Regions from separate parts of the Psychrobacillus sp. FSL K6-2843 genome, predicted to be linked through region 1. Evidence: predicted binding sites of a transcription regulator. Region 1 holds the regulator's gene; the other holds the start of a gene.
The links. Region 1 encodes CtsR, which represses protease genes until heat stress. Its sites were predicted from a motif close to ATGGTCAATAAAGGTCAAACA; they were not measured.
Positions count from the first base shown of each region.

Region 1 (3,394 bases):
AACAGCTTCCAAGATATAGAAGAGCTTGCAATGCAGTGTCGATTTAGAGACTGTCAGCATAAAAAAGAGCCTGGCTGTACGATTCAGGAGGCTATTCGTTCTGGTGTGCTTAAAGAGGATCGTTATAGGAGCTATGTAAAATTATTACGTGAACTAGCCCATATGGAACGTAAAAACGACTTGGCTGCACAAAAAACAGAGCGAGATAAATGGAAGCAATTAGCTAAAGCCCAAAAAAACAATAAAAAAAGAAAAGTTTAAAGAGGTACTCAATGATTTTATTACTTGATCATCACAATCAATCTGTAGCAGAAGAAATGCTTGAAGTACAGCTTCCGGCTTATCGAAAGGAAGCGGAGATTATCGGTTTTGATGGCATTCCGCAGCTTAAGGAAACTACAGAGGATATTAAAGCTTCTAAAGAAATTTATATAGGAAAGTATGAAAAGGAACAACTGCTTGGTTTTATTTCATATGAAATTAATGGAGATGAAATGGATATCTGTAGGCTAATTGTCCACCCTAATCATTTCAGGAAGGGAATAGCTACTGAGCTGTTAAAATACGTATTGGACCTCGCTCCTGATAGTGTAAGTGTTATAGTAACTACTGGTGCAAAAAATAAACCGGCGCTTACTTTGTACGAAAGACACAACTTTTCCAAAATAAAGGACATTGAAGTAGAGCCTAATTTTTTTATTACACAACTCAAATACAATTCACAAATATAAGAATATAAGTTTACATTTTGATACAACCTAAAACTACTGACAATAAATGTTGGTAGTTTTTTTGTTGTTTTTATGTTAGGCATATCAATTGCACATAAAAAAATTTCGCTATATAATATAGTCAAATATAGTCAAAGTCAGTTTTAATGAGAAGAGGTGAGAGAAGATGAGAAATATATCTGACATTATTGAAGGTTATTTGAAGTCAATTATCGAAGAAGAAAGTAGAGGGCAGATTGAAATAAAGAGAAGTGAAATCGCTGAAAAATTTCACTGTGTTCCCTCGCAAATAAATTATGTTATAAACACTCGATTTACACAGGACCGTGGTTATTTGGTGGAAAGTAAGCGAGGTGGTGGTGGGTATATTCGAATCCTCCGCGTTCGGGCCCATACAAAAGCTGAATTGATTGAGCATATAATACAAAGTCTGGAAGCCGGGGCGTCTGAGTCCGCGACAGAAGATATTGTATTTAGATTATTGGATGAAGAAGTGATAACTAAGCGAGAAGCAAAAATTATTTTAGCAGCCTTAGCCAGAACGACTTTAGCCATCCCACTGCCTGCAAGAGACGATCTAAGAGCAAGAATACTTTGTGCGATGCTATTAACGTTAAAATATGAAAAAAGTGAAAAATGAACGGGGTGTTGAAAAGTGATTTGTGAAAATTGTAAGCAAAGACCGGCCAAAGTGACGGTTACACAGGTGCATAACGGAGAACACTTTGAACGACATTATTGTGAGGTTTGTGCAAATAGCCTACACCCGTTTTATGTTGAATATAAACAAGACCCATTATCTCTCCATCAGCTTCTATCTAATTGGTTTAACCACGCGGATCAGCAGATGGTTCAACAAAAACAACAGAAAACACTTGAATGTAATGAATGTGGCTGGTCTATTGAGAGGTTCTTAGAGGAAGGTAAGTTTGGATGCGCTTCTTGTTATGAAAGCTTTCGTCCTCATTTACCCCAAGTTTTAAAACGTCTGCATAATGGCAATACGACACATATTGGAAAAGCACCAGGGGTACTTGGTGAAAAAATAGCTTTAAAGAAAAGAATTGAAGCGATACGTACACAAATGAAGGATGCTGTCGAGCATGAACAATTTGAGGATGCCGCTAAGCTGAGAGATGAAGTAAAAGAACTAGAAAAACAGCTTGCCGAAGGAGGTGGCGACCACTATGTCGGTTGATAACTTTTTAGATAATTCCAGATCTAGTTGGATGGAAGGGGAAGGAGAGCATTCTGACATTGTGATGAGCACAAGGATCCGATTGGCTAGAAATCTGAATGGATTTCGCTTCCCTCTTGCATTTACAGAGGACGAAGCGCATAAAATTGACCAATCTGTTTCAGCCACTTTGTTGGATGCTGCTGATGAAGCATTGCAAATGAAATTTTCCTCCATTCAGATAAAAGATGTATCTGAGCTCGGACGCCAAGTGTTAGTAGAAAAGCATTTGATCAGTCCCAAATTGGCAAATTCTCCGAATACAGGCTCCGTCCTTTTATCGGAGGATGAATCTGTTAGTCTCATGGTAAATGAAGAGGACCATATTAGGATCCAGTGCCTTTTTCCAGGCCTCCAAATTGAAGAGGCTTATAAACGGGCAGATAATATAGATAGCTTATTGGAAAAAGAATTACCTTACGCATTCGATGAACAGTTTGGATATTTAACAAGTTGCCCTACTAATACGGGCACTGGACTTAGGGCATCAGTTATGATGCATTTACCTGCATTAACGAAAACAAAACAAATGAATCGAATAGTAACCATTATTTCTCGACTTGGAATGGTAGTAAGAGGGATATATGGAGAGGGTAGTGAAGCGCTCGGCAATGTTTATCAGGTATCAAATCAAACGACACTTGGTAAGACTGAGGAGGATATACTTGCTGATCTTCAAAGCATTACGGAACAAATTATTCAAAAAGAAAGAGAAGCACGAGATGCACTATTAAAGCATTCTCCCAATACACTAGAGGATCGTCTTTATCGTTCGTTAGGAACCTTATCCTATGCTCGTCTTATGACAACGGAGGAGGCAGCAAGATGCCTATCCGATGTACGCTTAGGGATAGATATTGGACTTATTCAAGATGTGGATATGTCTATCTTAAATGAATGTATGGTTTTTATGCAGCCAGGATTTTTACAAAAGTATGCTGGTACAACTTTAAATGCTTCGGAGCGTGATATGTTTCGAGCTAAGCTGTTAAGGGAACGTTTGCAAAAAGGAGAAAAAGAGAAAACAAAAGGAGAGGAACCTGCATGATGTTTAATCGATTTACGCAAAGATCGCAAAAAGTTTTACAATTAGCTCAAGAAGAGGCTATTCGCTTAAAGCACGAATCTATAGGAACAGAACATATATTACTTGGACTTATTCGAGAGGGCAGTGGTATTGCGGCAAAAGCTTTAGAAGCAATTGAAGTAGATCCAAAAGTAATAGAAGCAGGTATTGAGGAGCTAGTTGGAACTGGGGCAGAGGAAGTCGGCCCTATTGTTCACTATACGCCTCGCGCTAAGAAAGTGATTGAACTTTCAGTGGATGAGTCTAGAAAGCTTGGTCATTCTTATATTGGAACAGAGCATTTACTTCTCGCGTTAATCCGTGAAGGAGAAGGTGTAGCTGCAAGAGTGTTAAACAATG
Region 1 is NZ_CP152021.1:3,997,551-4,000,944, reverse strand. Features, by position in the region: gene rsgA (ribosome small subunit-dependent GTPase A) at 1-261, shown strand, start outside; gene MKY94_RS20535 (GNAT family N-acetyltransferase) at 273-731, shown strand; gene MKY94_RS20530 (CtsR family transcriptional regulator) at 898-1,371, shown strand; gene MKY94_RS20525 (UvrB/UvrC motif-containing protein) at 1,387-1,929, shown strand; gene MKY94_RS20520 (protein arginine kinase) at 1,919-3,016, shown strand; gene MKY94_RS20515 (ATP-dependent Clp protease ATP-binding subunit) at 3,013-3,394, shown strand, end outside.

Region 2 (3,394 bases), 950 kb from region 1:
TACAAGAAGCTAATCGTTATATTGCAGATGTGTTTTTAGAAAAAGACGATAAAAAAGTAAACGCTAAAAGTATCATGGGTATCATGAGCTTAGCGATAAGCAAGGGTGCTACCATCACTTTAAGTGCTGAGGGCTCTGACGAAGCAGAAGCAGTAGAATCACTAGCTAAATTCATTTCTAAAGCAGAATAATTAATCGTAAGGCTGTTGTATGATCCGGTAAGGATTGTATGGCAGCTTTTTTTATTCGTATGTATCTCCTTGAAAAGCATGACTAATAGTTGGTAGATTTCCGCTATAGGCGGACGCGTTCCGTGGGGTGAGCGATAAGCCATCATCCGTCGCTTACGCGCGCGGTTGTGATGTCTTATCTGCCTCACGGATCCCACTGGAGTCGCCGCCTGCCGCTTCAATCACATGTTGTGTAGGAATAGAAAGTCATGTGGAAAAACTTATTCAACTATTTATACAGATACTTGAAAAGAATGAAGGAGAGAGAAGAGATTTCCGCTTTAGGCGGTCGCTTTCCATGGGGTGGGCGATAAACCATCACCCGTCGCTTACGCGCGCGGTTGTGATGTCTTATCTGCCTCACTGATCCCACTGGAGTCGCCGCCTGCCGCTGCAATCACAGGTGGTGTAGGAATAGAAAGTCATGTGGAAAAACTTACTCGACTATTTATAGTTACTTGAAAAGAATGAAGGAGAGAGGAGAGATTTCCGCTTTAGGCGGACGCGTTCCGTGGGGTGAGCGATAAGCCATCACCCGTCGCTTACGCGCGCGGTTGTGATGTCTTATCTGCCTCACTGATCCCACTGGAGTCGCCGCCTGACGCTGCAATCATAGGTGGTGTAGGAATAGAAAGTCGTATGGGAAAAATAAGTTATCTAATTTCCGTCATGCTTCATTATTCAATTTTAAGAGAATACAAAGTAAACTCTTTTATGCTAGGAAGAAAAGTCGTTGTTAATGATCTTATCTACGTATTTTTTTGCGGGGACTAGCCCTAAATTTGTTTCATTTCGAACGAATTTGACAATTTCCACTAGGCTACTGCCGTTATTATTCATTTCTAAAATTTGTTTTTCTAAATCCTCGTCACCGATAAAATGAAGGTCCTGCTGTTCTTCTAATTTTCTAATTTTGCTTTGTAGGCTGAAGGTATAGATTACTAAAAATAGAATGATTAATAAAGAAGTTATTTGAAATAGAATAGTTACACAACCTTTCATTACTAAATTGACAGAAAAGCTTTATTAAAAAATCCAAGGGAGCAGGAGCTCGCTTGGATTTTTTTGTGTTATTAGTCTTTTTTCATTTCGCTGCGTGCGATGATATGATCGATTAGACCGTATTCTTTTGCACGTTCTGCTGTCATGAAGTTATCGCGGTCTGTGTCTCTTGAAACGACTTCAAGTGGCTGTCCAGTGCGCTCAGACATAATGTGGTTTAATTTATCGCGTAAGAACAAGATGCGTTTTGCAGCGATCTCGATTTCTGTTGCTTGCCCTTGAGCTCCACCAAGTGGTTGGTGAATCATTACCTCTGCGTTTGGAAGTGCATAGCGTTTTCCTTTTGTTCCAGCAGTAAGTAAGAAAGCACCCATTGATGCTGCCATACCGATACAAATAGTTTGTACGTCTGGTTTGATGAATTGCATTGTATCGTAGATAGCCATACCAGCAGTAATACTTCCGCCTGGGCTATTGATGTAGATGGAGATATCCTTTTCTGGATCTTCCGCTTCTAGGAATAAAAGCTGAGCAACGATAGAGTTTGACACGTTGTCATCAATCGCACTACCAAGCATGATGATGCGGTCTTTTAACAATCTTGAATAGATGTCATAGGCACGCTCACCGCGATTTGTTTGTTCAATAACTGTAGGAATTAAATTCATCCTGGATTGCCTCCTTCAAAGGTGGTTATATTTTTTATTTTTATTTGTGTACTGAGAAATTCTACCTCAGTTGTAACTTTATCATACATGGAATGGTCAAGGAAGGTCAAATATTAAGCTTAGAAATGTTGACTTGAATTATTCCTATTCCATTTGTATAATAGAAAGGTCGCTTGCCCCTGTAGTTTAATGGATATGACGTAAGATTCCGGTTCTTGAGATGGGGGTTCGATTCCCTCCAGGGGCGTCCATAACATTTAGAAACACTCGAATTCTTCGAGTGTTTTTTTATTTACAAGATATGAAAGTATATGCTTTGTCGAGCTTTAATGCCCTGCATTTTCCTTACTCATTTTTACTTCTCCTTTCATATGATTCAGCATATGCGCCACTACGAAAGTGTAGTATAGGATCATCTGTTAGCTCTATGCCCTCCGGTACAATCGTTGGATCAAAAACAATGTCTTCCTTATGATGTATTTTATTTTTGATTTCCAAACGACCAATATTCACTTTTCTTCTTTCCTCTGGCCACATATCTGTAGCATCGTTTGGATTATCGCCATCCTCCGCTAAGCGGATAACGAGGTCAAACTCGACCGGTGCCTGGTTTAATCTGTTATCTAGCTCCTCGGTCAAATAATTAGCTGAAAGAGATTTACTTGTCAAAGCAGGGTCCTTTGTTTCATTAACAGGAACCCATTCATATTTAATCGCCTGGCGAACACCGTCTTTATTGACGAAATAGAAGGCATGTATAGGATAATAATGGAGCTCTGCGTAGCTTATTGGCGGCTGTTTTGCCTGCTCTTTAATGATTTGAATAACGTTTTTGCTATGTGGATATTTTTTAGAGAGCAGCTCTACCATGGCAAGGCCTCTATCAATAGTTTTGATACCTGTTTTTTCATCCGTGAATATTTCGATCATATCTATAAATTCTCTAGGGCTGCTAGTGACAAACATTGGCACAGTAGCACTCACTAAATTGGTGATACTGCCATCTGCTAGCTGAAATTGAACAGCCAGTCCTTTTGCCGGGGTAAGATAATCTATCGAAGCAGGATTAGGCGGGCTATTGGAAAAACGGACGGTAGCGGAGACAGCTTCTCTATGAAGGTGAGGCGCTACAGTGTAAGGTACCGCATTGCCATTCGGATGAAATACCGCTTCATACATATCTCCCTTTGCATGGGCTCTTCTTGCTCCAGGGAATTTCCCTTGAATTTGTTCGAGTGCATCTACCGCTTCCTTTGGAGTTAAATCCTCTTTATGTATTTGTTCCATGTTTTTACCTCCTTTTTTATTGCAGTCTATTCATCATTACCACTCTTTTCCTATATTAAACCCACAAAACGGGAAGACATCTCCCTTTGAAAATTAATAAGATAGTTTTCGCATATAATGAATGAGTCTTGAATATTTGGAATAAAGTAAAATAGAGGCTTTAAATAGATAAAAGGGTGAGAGTTAAATTTGAAGGGAGATAGGTGC
Region 2 is NZ_CP152021.1:3,043,163-3,046,556, reverse strand. Features, by position in the region: gene MKY94_RS15415 (HPr family phosphocarrier protein) at 1-191, shown strand, start outside; gene MKY94_RS15410 (hypothetical protein) at 948-1,232, opposite strand; gene clpP (ATP-dependent Clp endopeptidase proteolytic subunit ClpP) at 1,304-1,900, opposite strand; tRNA gene MKY94_RS15400 (tRNA-Arg) at 2,076-2,147, shown strand; gene MKY94_RS15395 (catalase family peroxidase) at 2,246-3,187, opposite strand.
Region 2: clpP (ATP-dependent Clp endopeptidase proteolytic subunit ClpP) is a predicted target of CtsR. The motif match lies at 1,993-2,013, and genes of this name have one in related genera.